2 regions of the Streptosporangium sp. NPDC049046 genome follow, and region 2 is predicted to be linked to the other one. Evidence: predicted binding sites of a transcription regulator. Region 2 holds the regulator's gene; the other holds the start of a gene.
The links. The regulator HrcA, encoded in region 2, represses chaperone genes, less so after heat shock. The targets are predictions, from matches to a motif close to TTGGCACTCTCNNNNNGAGAGTGCCAA.
Positions count from the first base shown of each region.

Region 1 (7,666 bases), on a different contig from region 2:
AACGAGGTGGCCGAGCAGCTCAGGATTCCGCTGGGCACCGCGAAGTCGCGCATCCACCAGGCGCGCAAATACGTCCAGGGCGCCCTGGGCGACGCCTACGGCTTCTGATCCCGATCCCGGCCGCCCGGTTCGGGAAGGGTGCCCTGGTTTCTGAGAGGGCGGGTGGTTCGGAGGGGCGGGGTGGCCGATGGGAATTGTTCGCGAACACCTTCCGCGTGGCGCGCGGCTCCGGTCGCCTTGCCTGACCTAGAGTGGCGTTGCCCGCGTCACGTGATCAATTGGTGACATGTGGTGGTCTCCCCTCGTGCTTCACAGGCAAAGGTCGAGGAGAATCCACATGTCCCGCAGACACGCCCTCATCGCATCATGCGCCCTGACCGCCGTCACGCTCACCTTGGCCGCCGTGCCGGCCGGTGCCGAACGCCGGGTGGCGGACGCCCCGGTCGCTCACGCCGTCCCGTCCGCCGACGCGGCCGTGCCGGTCGCCTCGGCCACGCTGAAACCGCCGCCTGGCATGGTGAGGGCGCTCGCGCGCGACCTCCGCCTCACCCTCGCCGAGGCCAGTGAGCGCCTGGCGAACGAGGCACGCTTCGCCCCGATCGCGGAGCAGCTGGTCAGGAGGCTCGGTCCCCGTCTCGGCGGCGTCTGGCTCCGGGGAGCCACCGCGAACAATCTGGTGACGGCCACCACCAGTGCCACCGACATTCCCTCGATCCTCGCGGCGGGTTCCGAGGCCGAGGTCGTCTCCAGGCCGCTGGCGGAGCTCGCCGCGATCCAGACCAGGCTCGACGCCGCCAATACCTCGGCGCTCGTGTCGAGTACTCGCTTCATCGACGTGAAGAGGAACAAGGTGATCGTCCTCTCGCCGAAGCCCGACGCGGCCGAGAGCTTCGTCGAGAGCACCGACGTGGACAGGGACGCGGTGATCGTGCTGACCTCCAGCGAGACCCCCTTGCCCCTGTACGACCTGGTGGGCGGCAACGCCTACTACATCGGCACCTCGGAGCGCTGTTCGATCGGCTTCCCCGTGTTCAAGGGCACCCAGCCGGGCTTCGTGAGCGCGGGCCACTGCGGAAAGCCCGGCGACACCACCACCGGCTTCAACCGAGCCCCTCAAGGCGTCTTCCAGGGATCCACCTTCCCCGGCAACGACTACTCCTGGGTCGCGGTCAACGCCGACTGGACGCCCACCCCGGCGGTGGACAACGGCGAGGGCGGCACCGTACCCGTAGCCGGCGCCCGGGTCGCCATCGAGGGGGCCTCGGTCTGCCGGTCCGGCTCCACCACCGAGTGGCACTGCGGCCTCATCCAGCAGCGCGGCGCCAGTGTCACCTACCCTCAGGGCACCGTCTCGGGAGTGACCCGCACCAGTGTCTGCGCCGAACCCGGAGACTCCGGCGGCTCCTTCATCTCCGTCGACCAGGCCCAGGGCGTCACCTCCGGTGGCTCCGGCAACTGCGATGAAGGCGGCACCACCTACTTCCAGCCGATCGGCCCGATACTCAGCACCTACGGCCTGACCCTGAAGACCACCACCGGGGGCGGTTCGACGCCGCCGCCGGTCGCGGGAGGCTGCACCGGTTTCCCGAACATCTACACCGGTACCCTCGCCGACGGCGCGTCCGCCTACCAGCCGAAGGGGCGTTACTACAGGTCGACCGCGGGGGGCGTCCACGCCGGTTGCCTGGCCGGCGCCGACGGCGTCGATTTCGACCTGTATCTGCAGAAGTGGAACGGCAGAAGCTGGGCGGTCGTCGCCACCTCGGACGGTCCGGGGCCCGACGAGAGCATCTCCTACACCGGCACGCCCGGCTACTACCGCTACCGGGTGGTCTCCTCGTCCGGCGCCGGCGCGTACACCCTGAGGTTCAAGGTGCCGTGACCGCCCGCCGGACGCCGCTCGCGGGGCGCGTCCGGCGACGACCGGAAGGGGTGAGGCCCCCGCAGGGCGGACGATCACCGAGGATCGTCCGTCCGGCGGGGGCCTCACCTGTCCTTTCACCTGTTTTTCCAGCCACGCCGCCTGTCTCGGGGGCGGAGGAACGGATCCGGCTGTCCGCTGGATAACACGCCTTATCTCGCACAGTGAGACATGAAGTCAGGAGGGCGGCAGGGCGGGGTAGAGTGCTCAAGACCTGCGCGTCAGGTTTCCAACTGAATATCTGCTCATCCAGAGGGGTGGAGGGACCGGCCCTGCGAAGCCCCGGCAACCATCCCGGTTCACGACCCGTGATCTGAACGAGGTCGACCGGGACAGGTGCCAATTCCGGTCTGTGACCAGGGTGGTCCAGACGAAGATGAGGGAAAGGCCTCGCTTCATGGCGCTCGCAACCACTGAGAACACCACCTCCTCCGCTCGTGCCGACGGCGCGCGCGACCGGCGCTTCGGCCCCGCCGTGGCGCTGTCCTGCCGGGAGTGCGGTGCCCGCTACGACCTCGGCCCCAGCTTCGCGTGTACCGAGTGTTTCGGGCCCCTTGAGATCGCGTACGACTTCGGGCGGGTGACCCGGGAGCGGATCGCCGAGGGGCCGACCAACATCTGGCGCTACCGCTCGCTGCTGCCCGTCCCCGAGGACGTGGCCGCCAAGCCCAACATGGCACCCGGCTGGACCAAGCTCGTCAACGCCGGCAACCTCGCCCGCGAGCTGGGCATCCGCTCGCTGCACGTGAAGGACGACTCCGGCAACCCCACCCACTCCTTCAAGGACCGCGTGGTGGCCATCGCCGTCGAGGCGGCACGCAACTTCGGCTTCCACACCCTCTCCTGCTCCTCCACCGGCAACCTGGCCGGCGCCGTGACCGCCGCCGCCGCGCGGGCCGGGCTGGACGCCTGCGTGTTCATCCCCTCCGACCTGGAGCAGGCCAAGATCGTGATGGCCTCCGTGTACGGCGGCAGGCTCATCGGCATCGAGGGCACCTACGACGACGTGAACCGCTTCTGCTCCGAGCTCATCGGCGACGAGCTGGGCGACCAGTGGGGCTTCGTCAACGTCAACCTCCGCCCGTACTACGCGGAGGGTTCCAAGACGCTCGCCTACGAGATCGCCGAGCAGCTCGGCTGGCGCCTTCCCGACCAGATCGTCATTCCGGTCGCCTCCGGCTCGCAGCTCACGAAGATCGACAAGGGCTTCAAGGAGCTGATCGCGCTCGGCCTGGTCGAGGACAGGCCGTACAAGATCTTCGCCGCCCAGGCCGAGGGGTGCTCCCCGGTCTCCTCCGCCTACAAGGCGGGCCACGACGTGATCCGGCCGGTCAAGCCGGACACGATCGCCAAGTCGCTCGCGATCGGTAACCCGGCCGACGGACCGTACGTCCTGGACATCGCCCGCCGCACCGGCGGCGCGGTCGAGGACGTCACCGACGCCGAGATCGTCGACTCGATCCGGCTGCTGGCGAGGGCCGAGGGCATCTTCGCCGAGACGGCGGGAGGCGTCGTCGTCGGGGTGCTGCGCAAGCTGGTCGCCTCGGGCACGCTCGACCCCGACGCCGAGACCGTGGTCCTCAACACCGGCGACGGTCTCAAGACCCTGGACGCGGTGGCCGCGGAGGCGCGCCCGACCGCAGTGATTCGACCCTCTCTTGACGCATTCCGTGCGGCTATCGCCTAGAAATCGTGAAAGGTACTGAATTATGAGCGTTTCTGTGCGGATTCCGACGATTCTCCGGACTTACACCGATGGTGCCGCCGAGGTGAACGGAGAAGGCGAGACCCTGCGCGATGTTCTTCAGAAGCTCGACGCGGACTTCCCGGGGATCGGTGCCCGGATTCTCGATGAATCGGGAAAGATCCGACGTTTTGTCAATGTCTACGTGGGGGATGAGGACGTCCGTTTCGCCGACAACCTCGACACGGCGACGCCCTCCGGTGTTCAGATCTCCATCATCCCGGCGGTGGCCGGAGGCTGACTCCTCCGCCCTGACGCGGCCCTGACCGCCTCGCGTCGCACCGCGTCATCCCCAGGGGCACCCGCGAATCCACGGCACCCGCCCGGCTCCGGCCGGGCGGGTGCCGTGTTTTATGACAGAAGCTCATATTTGCCGCGTACACGAATAATGTAACCCCTGACTAACCAGCAGTGATGATGAAACTTTCTCCTCGTGATAAAAGCTCTCGTAAAGAGGTAGTTTGGTGCTTGACTCTGTTGCCCGACCGCTTCCCACAGGTATGGTCGGAACGATCGACGTGGCGAAGTCCGCCCCGGAGATTGGGGACTTCGCGAGAGGAATGGGCGTCGTCCTTTAAGACCAGTAAGAGGAGTCGCAAGTGGCGCAGGGCACCGTCAAATGGTTCAACGCGGACAAGGGCTACGGCTTCATCGCGGTAGACGGTGGTAAGGATGTGTTCGTCCATTACTCCGCGATCATGATGGATGGCTACCGCGCCCTGGAGCAGGGGCAGCGGGTCGAGTTCGAGATCACCCAGGGACAGAAGGGTCCCCAGGCGGAATCCGTCCGGGCGGTCTGACGCAGCCGTTTCATGAATTCGCAGGGAGGAATCGGCGGGTCCCGAGGTGTCGCGGTCCGCTGAACCCTCACCGCCCAGGCCCGGCTCGCCCTCATCCGGCGAGCCGGGCGTTCGTGTCGTTCGGGCATGCGCCAACGACGGCAATGACGGCAGTGACCCCAAAGGTGCCAATGCCTCCCAAAGGCCCCGATGATGACCCATCGCGTACGCCGACGTGACGCGGGATCTTCGCGGACGTGACGAGAAGCTGAAGATCGTCCCACGCGCGGCCCAGGTCAACGGGGCGCGGCTTGCACTCGTCGGGGTAGAGTGCTAAACAGATTCTTGGCACTCACGCATAGAGAGTGCCAATCCTGGATCGAGGCGATGGGGCCCGCCGAACGGAGTCGTGGGCCCACATGCCGTCGCGGGCGTCGGCTCGGTCCGGTGTAAGCCACCCTTTCTCTGGGAGGTTAGCCGTATGGCAGCCAAGATGATCGCGTTTAACGAGGACGCCCGGCGCGGTCTCGAGCGCGGCATGAACCAGCTCGCGGACGCCGTCAAGGTGACCCTCGGCCCCAAGGGCCGTAACGTCGTGCTGGAGAAGAAGTGGGGCGCCCCCACCATCACCAACGATGGTGTCTCCATCGCCAAGGAGATCGAGCTCGAAGACCCGTGGGAGAAGATCGGGGCCGAGCTCGTCAAGGAGGTCGCGAAGAAGACCGACGACGTCGCGGGTGACGGCACCACCACCGCCACCGTGCTCGCCCAGGCTCTCGTACGCGAGGGTCTTCGCAACGTCGCCGCCGGCGCGAACCCGATGTCCCTGAAGAAGGGCATCGAGGCCGCCGTCGAGCGCGTGTCGGAGGAGCTGTCCAAGCTCGCCAAGGACGTGGAGACGAAGGCGCAGATCGCCTCCACGGCGTCCATCTCCGCGGGCGACCCGCAGATCGGCGAGATGATCGCCGAGGCGATGGACAAGGTCGGCAAGGAAGGCGTCATCACCGTCGAGGAGAGCAACACCTTCGGTCTCGAGCTTGAGCTCACCGAGGGCATGCGCTTCGACAAGGGCCTCACCTCGATGTACTTCGTCACCGACCCGGAGCGTATGGAGGCCGTCCTCGACGACCCGTACATCCTCGTCGTCAACTCCAAGGTGTCCGCCAACAAGGACCTGCTCCCGGTTCTCGACAAGGTCGTGCAGGCCGGCAAGCCGCTGCTGATCATCGCCGAGGACGTCGAGGGCGAGGCCCTGGCCACCCTGGTCGTGAACAAGATCCGTGGTCTGTTCCGCTCGGTCGCCGTCAAGGCGCCCGGCTTCGGTGACCGTCGCAAGGCGATGCTGGGCGACATCGGCATCCTGACCGGTGCCCAGGTCATCAGCGAGGACCTCGGCCTCAAGCTGGAGTCCACCACCCTGGACCAGCTCGGCCGCGCCCGCCAGGTCATCGTCACCAAGGACGAGACCACCATCGTCGACGGTGCCGGTGACGCCGAGCAGATCGCCGGCCGGGTCAACCAGATCCGCGCCGAGATCGACAACACCGACTCCGACTACGACCGCGAGAAGCTCCAGGAGCGTCTGGCCAAGCTGGCCGGCGGCGTGGCCGTCATCAAGGCCGGTGCCGCGACCGAGGTCGAGCTCAAGGAGCGCAAGCACCGCATCGAGGACGCCGTTCGCAACGCGAAGGCGGCCGTCGAGGAGGGCATCGTCCCCGGCGGTGGCGTGGCGCTGCTGCAGGCCGGCGCGAAGGCGTTCGACAAGCTGGAGCTCTCCGGCGACGAGGCCACCGGTGCCGCGATCGTGAAGAAGGCTCTGGAGGAGCCGCTGAAGCAGATCGCGGTGAACGCCGGTCTTGAGGGCGGCGTCGTCGTGGAGAAGGTGCGCAACCTTCCCGCGGGTGAGGGCCTCAACGCCGCCACCGGCGAGTACGTCAACCTGTTCGAGACGGGCATCATCGACCCGGCCAAGGTGACGCGTTCCGCGCTGCAGAACGCGGCGTCCATCGCGGCGCTGTTCCTCACCACCGAGGCCGTCATCGCCGAGAAGCCCGAGAAGGCCGCGGCCGCCCCCGCCATGCCCGGCGGCGGCGACATGGACTTCTGAGTCCAACCGCTTTCACATAAAAGAGGCGACCCCGAGATCTCGGGGTCGCCTCTTTTGGCATCTCCGTCCACCACCTGCCGCCACACCTTCTGGAAAGGTCTCCGGCGTGCGCACAGGAGAGGCCGTGAGCCGCGGAGTCCGACCCGGCGGGGACCCATGCGGAGCCGCGTGAGGGGAGGCGGCCTCGAAAAGGTCGGGGCCAAGGAGGCGCGGCCGCTTTCATGCCGTCCGATCGGCCTCGGCGCTGTCGGGCAATGAAAGGACAGGACGGGTGGAATGGGGGCCCAAATAGGTGTGTCGTGTCCCGAACACGACGTCGTGCGGTCATAGAACGAGATGCTCGTTGCGGCAGCAGGGTTCTTGACGGCACGACGGTAGGCGGGGGAACGATGAAGCGTAACCGGTGGAAACCACTCGGTTGGTCACCCGAGGACGGGTGGCGATCGCGTGTCCTTCCCGTCGTGATGGCGCCGGTCGTCGTGGCCGCTCTGGTGGCGCCGACGACCGCGGACGCGGTGGCCTCACCACCGAACAACGTCGCCTACGTGACCAACTCGCAGTCGGACAACGTGATGGTGATCGACACGACGACGAACAAGGTCGTCGCCACCATCCCCGTCGGCGACAACCCCATCGGGGTGGCGGTCGCTCCCGACAACGCGCACGTCTACGTGGCCAACTCGCAGTCGGACAACGTGTCGGTGATCGACGCGACGACCCGGAAGGTCACCGCGACCATCCCTGTCAGAGGCAGCCCCATCGGGATCGACGTCTCCTATGGCGGCACCCGTGTCTACGTGACCGATGTGCAGGCTGACACCGTGTCGGTGATCAGCACCAAGACCAACAGGGTCATCGCCACCATCCCGGTCGGCCGTGCCCCCTTCAGGATCGCCGCCATCCCCTATTACCGCGTCTATGTGGCCAACCAGGGCTCCGACACCGTGTCGGTGATCAGTACGGTGACCAACAGGGTCATCGCCACCATCCCGGTCGGCCAGGACCCGTTCGGAATCAGGTTCGCCCCCGATGGCCGCTATGTCTATGTGGCCAACCAGGGCTCCGACACCGTGTCGGTGATCAGCACCAGGACCAACAAGGTCGTCGCCACCGTC
Region 1 covers NZ_JBEZEZ010000033.1:60,278-67,943, reverse strand. Annotated here, with positions in the region: gene AB0B96_RS34100 (RNA polymerase sigma factor) at 1-108, shown strand, start outside; gene AB0B96_RS34095 (S1 family peptidase) at 338-1,882, shown strand; SAM riboswitch class I at 2,164-2,304, shown strand; gene thrC (threonine synthase) at 2,319-3,608, shown strand; gene AB0B96_RS34085 (MoaD/ThiS family protein) at 3,631-3,906, shown strand; gene AB0B96_RS34080 (cold-shock protein) at 4,265-4,465, shown strand; gene groL (chaperonin GroEL) at 4,926-6,551, shown strand; gene AB0B96_RS34070 (YncE family protein) at 7,016-7,666, shown strand, end outside.
Region 1: groL (chaperonin GroEL) is a predicted target of HrcA. The motif match lies at 4,790-4,816, and genes of this name have one in related genera.

Region 2 (7,666 bases):
GCGCGGTCAAGAGCCACACGGCTCGTGGCATGGCCGCCCTACGAACCTCACTGGAGCAACTGTCATGACCGACTCCCCGGATGAGTACGGCGAGCTGCTTCGCCGCGCGCTCAGCGCGGAGGCGAACTCGGTCGTTCCCTCCCCGGACGGGCTGGAGATAATCCGCGGCCGCATCGAGCGGCGCGGACTCCGCGGGCTGATGTGGTGGCGTGCCGGAGCCTCCGTCGCCGGTGCGGTCCTCGTCGCGGCGACCGTCGTCATGGTGGTTCCCCAGTTCCGCGAACAGGTGATCCCTCAAGTGAGCACCGAAGGGGTCAAGTACGCCGAGTCGACTCCTCCCGTCGACGGGTCCGCCACCTCGCGCCCCCCTGCGGCCTCCTCGCAGCCACCGTCCGCCCACGCCCCGCTTCCGACTCTCGACAGGTCGGGCGGCTCCGGCGCCACCATGCTCCCGCCGACGCCCACACCGTCCAGGAGCGCGGCGTCCAGCACCCGGCCGTCCAGGACCGACTCGGCGCCGACGCCCCGGGCGGCGCCGACGCCGACGCCGACCTGCCCCACTCCCCCCGACAGCCCTGAGGTCGAGCCCAGCGGGATCATCAGCAAGTGCGAGGAGATCGAGGCGACCCCGACGCCGTCGCGATCGAGGCCACCGGCCCCCTCGGAGAGCCCGTGCTCGCCCGACGAGTGCGCCCCCTCGAGCGACGTGTCGCCCCCCATGCCGACGGAGGCGAACACCCTGGCTCCGGCCCCCATCCAGAACTAGCGCGGTAACCGGTCACGGCGAGCCGTGACCGGCCCTCCATTCACAACCCGCGTTGGTAACCGGTTACAGCGAGCCGTGACCGGTCCCCCACCTACAACCCGCGTTGGTAACCGGCCACGGCAAGCCATGACCGGTCCCCCACCCACAAACCAGCATTGGTAACCGGCCACGGCAAGCCATGACCGGTCCCCCACCCACAAACCAGCATTGGTAACCGGCCACGGCAAGCCATGACCGGTTCTTTGTCTCACGGCTGCCGAGACCTCACGGCGCGGATCCCCCGGGCCCCGTGGTCGCCGTGCGATCGGTGGCGCGTCGGCAGGGGCGCCCTACCAGCGGCCACTGCGCGTCTGGAGCACCGCCGCCGCGACGACGCCGGCCGTCGAGGTGCGCAGCACCGTCGGCCCGAGCAGCGCGGGCACCGCCTTGGCCTCGCGGAACGCGGCGATCTCCTCCCCCGACACCCCGCCCTCGGGTCCGACCACCACGACGATGTCGCCGCCCGCGGGGAGAGGCAGGCCGGACAGCGGGGAGGCGGCCTCCTCGTGCAGTACGACGCCCAACGCCGCCGCCGACAACAGGCCGGCCACCTTCGCGGTGGACGCGAGCTCCGTCACCTCCGGCAGGTGAAAGCGGCGCGACTGCTTGCCCGCCTCGCGCGCCGTGGAGCGCCAGCGGGCCAGCGCCTTGGCCGCCCGCTCGCCCTTCCACTGGGTGACGCACCTCGCCGCGGCCCAGGGGACGATCACGTCGACCCCCGCCTCGGTCATCATCTCCACGGCCAGCTCGCCCCGGTCGCCCTTGGGCAGGCCCTGGACCACGACCAGGCGCGGCGACGGCACGGGCACGTCGTGGCGGCGCAGTACCTCGACCCGGAGTGAGTCTCTGCCCGCCTCGGTCACCACACACTCGGCGACGGAGCCCGCCCCGTCGGTCAGGTCGAGCCGCTCACCCGCCCGCAGCCGCCGTACGGCCGCCGCGTGGCGTCCTTCGGGACCGCCGAAGACGAACTCCGGCCTGGCCAGGTCGGCCGGGTCCGCCAGGAAGACCGGGACGGTCATGGGCCGTCCGGGCGGACCGCCCCGAGGTGCCCCCGGCAACGCGACCGGGACGATGCCTCGGGACGGACCCGACGCCCCGGCCGGGAACCTGCACCGGGCAGGGTGCGGGCCGGACCGTGACGACGCGACCGGAAGCGGGGCGGAGCGGCCGTTGAGACCTGGTCAGCGGCCATTGAAAGCGTCCCGCAGGCGGGAGAAGAAGCTCTGCTGCCCGGGGGCGAACTTACCGGGCGGGCGCTCCTCGCCGCGGAGCCTGGCGAGCTCCTTCAGGAGGGTCTCCTGCTCAGCGTCGAGGCGGGCGGGGGTCTCCACGTTCACATGGATTAGCAGGTCGCCTCGGCCCGTCTCGTTCAGCCGTTGCACGCCCCGCCCGTAGAGGGGGATCGTCTGCCCGGACTGCGTGCCGGGACGAATGTCGAGCTCCTCGGCGCCGTCGAGCGTCTCCATGGTCAGGATGGTGCCGAGCGCGGCCGCGGTCATCGGGATCTGCACGGTGCAGTGCAGGTCGTCGCCGCGCCTCTCGAAGATCTCGTGGGGACGCTCGACGATCTCCAGGAACAGGTCTCCGGGCGGACCCCCGCCCGGGCCGATCTCGCCTTCGCCGGCGAGCTGGATGTGGGTGCCGTCCTCGACACCGGCCGGGATGCGGACCTTGATGGTCCGCCGGGTGCGGACCCGGCCGTCACCCGAGCACTCCTGGCAGGGGTTGCGGATGATCGATCCGAAGCCGCCGCACTGGGGGCAGGGGCGGGAGGTCATGACCTGGCCGAGGAAGGACCGGGTGACCTGGGAGACCTCTCCCCGGCCATGACACATGTCACAGGTGTCGGGGTGGGTGCCGGCCGCGGCCCCTGAGCCCGTGCAGACCTCACAGACCACGGCGGTGTCGACGACCAGCTCGCGGGTGGTGCCGAAGCCCGACTCGCGCAGGTCGAGCTCGACCCTGATGGTCGCGTTGCGCCCGCGGCGGGCACGGGAGCGGGGGCCTCGGCCACCGCCTCCACCGGCCGCGCCGAAGAAGGCGTCCATGATGTCGCTGAACGGGAAGCCGGCGCCGAAGCCCCCGGCGCCCGCACCGCCGCCCGCGGCGAACGGGTCGGCACCCATATCGTACATCTGCCGCTTGCCGGAGTCGGACAGGACCTCGTAGGCCTGTGTGATCTCCTTGAAGCGCTCCTGAGTCTCAGGATCGGGGTTGACGTCGGGATGCAACTCGCGTGCCAGGCGGCGGTACGCCTTCTTGATCTCTTCCGCACTGGCGTCACGGCGCACCCCGAGGGTGCCGTAGTAGTCGCTCTTAGCCACTTTTCGTTGACCTCTTATGATGCAGCCAGAATCTGGCTGACGTAGCGTGCCACCGCGCGCACCGCGCCCATCGTGACCGGGTAGTCCATTCGCGTCGGGCCCAGCACACCGAGCCGGGCGAGTTGCTTGTCCCCGGAACCGTATCCAGCGGCGACGATGGATGTGCCCTGGAGTCCGGTGTAGGGGTTCTCCGAGCCGATCCGCACGGTCAGCGCGGAAAGGTCCGAGGTCTCACCGAGCAGTCGCATGAGCACGACCTGCTCTTCCAGGGCCTCCAGCACGTCGCGGAGCCCGACGGTGAAGTCGGCTCCCGCGAGGTTGGCGGCCCCGGCAAAAACGATCTTCTCATCATGCCTGTCCACCAGGGACTCGAGCAGTACGGACAGGATAGTCGCCGCGAGCGGTCGATCCTCCGCGGGCAACCGCTCCGGCAGATCGGCGACCCGGTCGGGAACGCTGGTGAGCCCGCATCCGTCGAGGGAGGCGTTGAGCATCGCGCGCAGGTGTGCCACGCGCTGCTCGTCGATGACGTCGGGCACCTCGATCACGCGCTGCTCGACCCTGCCGGTGTTGGTGATCAGCACGAACATCAGCCGGCGCTCGCTCAGCGGCACCAGCTCGACGTGCCTGACCGTCGAGTGGGTCAGCGTCGGATACTGCACCACGGCGACCTGCCGGGTGAGCTGGGCCAGCAGCCGCACCGTCCGCATGACGACGTCGTCGATGTCCACGGCGCCCGCGAGGAAACTCTCGATCGCCTTGCGTTCCGCGCTCGACAGGGGTTTCACCTGCGAGAGCCTGTCGACGAAGAGCCGGTAGCCCTTGTCGGTGGGCACCCGGCCGGCGCTGGTGTGGGGTTGGGCGATGTAGCCCTGCTCCTCCAGCATCGCCATGTCGTTACGGATCGTCGCCGGGGACACCCCCAGGTTGTGCCGGTCCGCGAGAGCCTTCGACCCCACCGGTTCGTTGGTGGACACGTAGTCCTCGACGATGGCGCGGAGCACGGCGAGCTTGCGGTCGTCGACCAACGTGGTCACCTCCCTGCCTGCGTTCAGAGGGAAACACGAGGCTTGGCACTCTGTGTTCCCGAGTGCCAAGTGTACGGCCCCCGCACGGAAGGCGCGATAAGCGAAAGCGGTGGATGATGACGGCAAGCCTTTGTCAAGTCAACTGCTATCGCGATCCAAGCGATACCCACCACAATTTGCACATGTCCAACGATTTCGGTTCTTATCCGGGCGACGCCTCCCGCGGCCCCGGTCACGGCGGCCCTCAGCAGCCGTATGGTCAGCAGTACGGCCAGCAGCAGCCCGGCCAGCAATACGGTCAGCAGCCGTACGGCCAGCAGCCCCCCTCGTACGGTTACGCCCCTCCCGGTTACGGCGCCCCGCAGGGACCGCCTCCCAGCGGAAAGATCAAGCCTGGCATCGGATGGATCGTCGGGGTCTGGTTGCTCGCCCTGGTCAGCATCGTCGTCGGCATCGGCGGCTTCGCCGGTGGCATCCTCGGCGCGGTCACCGACGCGGCCCCGACGCGGACGTTCGCCCCCGGCGAGACCGCGACGGTCGCGCTCGACCCGGCGGACAAGCCGGCGATCTACGTCGCCACCGGCGGGCCCACCAAGTTCGAGTGCACGCTCACCGGCGGTACGAGCACGCCCCGCCTGCAGAAGCCGGACATCCAGCAGACCGTCGCGGGATCCGACGGCGTCACCTGGGAGATGGGCCTGCGGGTCGGCGTGGACCAGGCGGGCGACTACCAGGTCCAGTGCTCCGCCGACCCCGCCGACGGCACGACCTTCGGCGTGGGCAGGGAACTGTCCGCCGACTCGCTGGTGGGCGGGGTGGCCGCCCTGTTCTTGATCCCCGGTATCGGGATCCTGCTCGCCATCGTCGTGACGATCGTCGTGCTGGTGAAGCGCAGCGGCGCCCGCAAGCGCCAGGCCGCCGCCGCGTCGTCGATGGGGCAGTGGGGACAGCCGGGACCCTACGGCAGGTGACGCCGGTGTTTGCTAGCGTCCCACCTGATCCCCGGCGAGAGAGGGTGGCGGTCGGTGATGTACGAGCGTGACGTTCTGGCGGGAGACTGGCGGCGCCCGCGCAGGGGGACGATCCCCCAGGTGCCCGCGGAGCTCGACCTGGTCGTCGAGGACGCCGACGGCGGCTTCTGTGGCGCCGTGGTGGCCTGCGACAAGGAGGCCGTCACCCTGGAGGACCGCTTCGGGCGCCGGCGGGTCTTCCCGCTGGAGCCGGCCGCCTTCCTTCTGGAGGGCAGGGTCGTGACCCTCGTACGACCCGCCGCCGCGCCGCGCGGCCCGAGGCGGAGCGCGTCGGGTTCCATCGCGGTCGAGGGCCTGCGGGCCCAGGTCGCGATGGAGAGCCGGATCTACGTGGAGGGCGTGCACGACGCCGCGCTCGTGGAGAAGGTCTGGGGGCACGACCTGCGGGTCGAGGGCGTGGTCGTGGAGTATCTGGAGGGGGTCGACCACCTGCCCTCGATCGTCGATGAGTTCGGCCCGGGGCCGGGGCGGCGGCTGGGTGTGCTCGTCGACCACCTCGTCCCCGGTTCCAAGGAGAGCCGGATCGCCGCGCGGATCTCCTCACCGCACGTACTGATCGTCGGGCACCCGTTCGTGGACGTCTGGCAGGCGGTCAGACCGCAGGTGCTCAGGATCCCCTCCTGGCCGTCGGTGCCCCGCGGGGTGCCCTGGAAGGAGGGTGTCATCGCCGCGCTGGGCTGGAATGTGGAGCCTGCCGCCGCATGGCGCCGCATTCTCGGATCGGTTACGACATATGCCGATCTGGAGCCAGAGCTCCTCGGCCCCGTCGAGGAGCTGATCGACTTCGTGACGGTTCCGGACGAGGACGGATAGGCCGTCAACCCATCAGGAGGGGACATGAGCGAGAACCCCGAAGGCCCATCGGCCGACGACCCGACGCGGCGGGTCGGCAACCCTCCGCCGGACCACTCCTGGCCGGGGCAGAGCACCCCGCCCCCGGACCAGGGATACGGGCCCGGCGGCCAGGGTCACCCCCCACCGGGCCAGGAATACGGATCCCACGGGCAACCGGACCAGCGGTACGGGGGCTACCCGCCGTACACCTCCCCGTACGCCTCCGACGGCTACCCGGGTGGTTACCAGCACGGATACCCCGAATACGGGGCGTACGGCCCCCCGCCGAGATACGGCCACCAGGCGCCCCCTGGAACGTACGGCCCGCGACCGGGCAGCGACGACACCACCATGGCGATGCTCGCCCACCTGCTGGGCCTGCTCACCTCCTTCGTCGGGCCGCTGGTGCTCTATCTGGCGAAGAAGGACGAGTCGCCCTACGCGCGCGACCAGGCCGCCGAGGCGCTCAACTTCCAGCTCACGGTGCTGATCGCCTACGCCGTCTGCTGGGTCCTGGCGTTCGTGTTCATCGGTTTCCTGCTGATGTTCTTCCTCTGGGTCGGATCGATCGTCATGGCGATCGTCGCCGCGCTGGCGGCCAACCGGGGAGAGACCTACCGCTATCCGATAAACATCCGCTTCGTCGGCTGACCCGCCCGGCGGACCGGCCGGTGCCCCGGAGCTCTCAGGTGAGATCCCGGACCAGGGCGTCCGCCAGGAGACGACCGCGCAGGGTGAGCACCGCACGGCCCGCCTTGAACGGCTCCACCTCCAGCAGGCCGTCGGCGAGCGCGCGAGCGACCACGGGCGGGCGTTCCAGCTCGCCGAGCGGGAAACCCCGGGCTAGCCGCAGCTCCAGCATCAGCCGCTCCACCGCCCGGTCCTGAGGGTCCAGCACCTCGCGCGCGTGCGCGGGCGAGGTGCCCTCGGCCAGACGCCGGGCGTAGGCGGCGGGGTGCTTCACGTTCCACCAGCGAGTGCCGCCGACGTGGCTGTGCGCCCCGGGACCGACGCCCCACCAGTCGCCGCCGGTCCAGTAGAGCAGATTGTGCCGGCAGCGCCCGGCCTCCGAGGTCGCCCAGTTGGACACCTCGTACCACTCGAACCCCGCCTCGGCCAGCATGGCGTCGGCGATCAGGTAACGATCGGCGGCCACGTCGTCGTCGGGCATCGGGAGCTCGCCGCGCCTGATCCTGGCGGCCAGCTTCGTTCCGTCCTCGACGATCAGCGAGTACGCGGAGACGTGGTCCGGCCCCGCCTCGATCGCAGCGGCCAGCGACGCGCGCCAGTCGTCGTTGCTCTCCCCCGGCGTGCTGTAGATCAGGTCGAGGTTGACGTGGTCGAACCCCGCCTCCCTCGCCTCCCGTACCGCCCGCGCGGGGCGGCCGGGGGTGTGGCGGCGGTCCAGCACCTGGAGCACGTGCTCGCGGGCGCTCTGCATCCCGAAGCTCATCCGGTTGAACCCGCCCGCGCGCAGCTCCGCCAGGTAGGCGGGATCCACCGACTCGGGGTTGGCCTCGGTGCTCACCTCGGCGCCGGGGGCGAGCCCGAACTCCTCCTCGATCGCCTTCAGGATCCGTACCAGATCCCCGGCGGGGAGCAGGGTGGGGGTTCCCCCGCCGAAGAACACGGTCTCGACCG
Region 2 covers NZ_JBEZEZ010000008.1:99,197-106,862, forward strand. Annotated here, with positions in the region: gene AB0B96_RS13325 (SigE family RNA polymerase sigma factor) at 1-68, shown strand, start outside; gene AB0B96_RS13330 (hypothetical protein) at 65-766, shown strand; gene AB0B96_RS13335 (16S rRNA (uracil(1498)-N(3))-methyltransferase) at 1,096-1,827, opposite strand; gene dnaJ (molecular chaperone DnaJ) at 1,990-3,132, opposite strand; gene hrcA (heat-inducible transcriptional repressor HrcA) at 3,147-4,160, opposite strand; gene AB0B96_RS13350 (hypothetical protein) at 4,343-5,131, shown strand; gene AB0B96_RS13355 (DUF3097 domain-containing protein) at 5,189-6,004, shown strand; gene AB0B96_RS13360 (DUF4870 domain-containing protein) at 6,029-6,676, shown strand; gene hemW (radical SAM family heme chaperone HemW) at 6,711-7,666, opposite strand, start outside.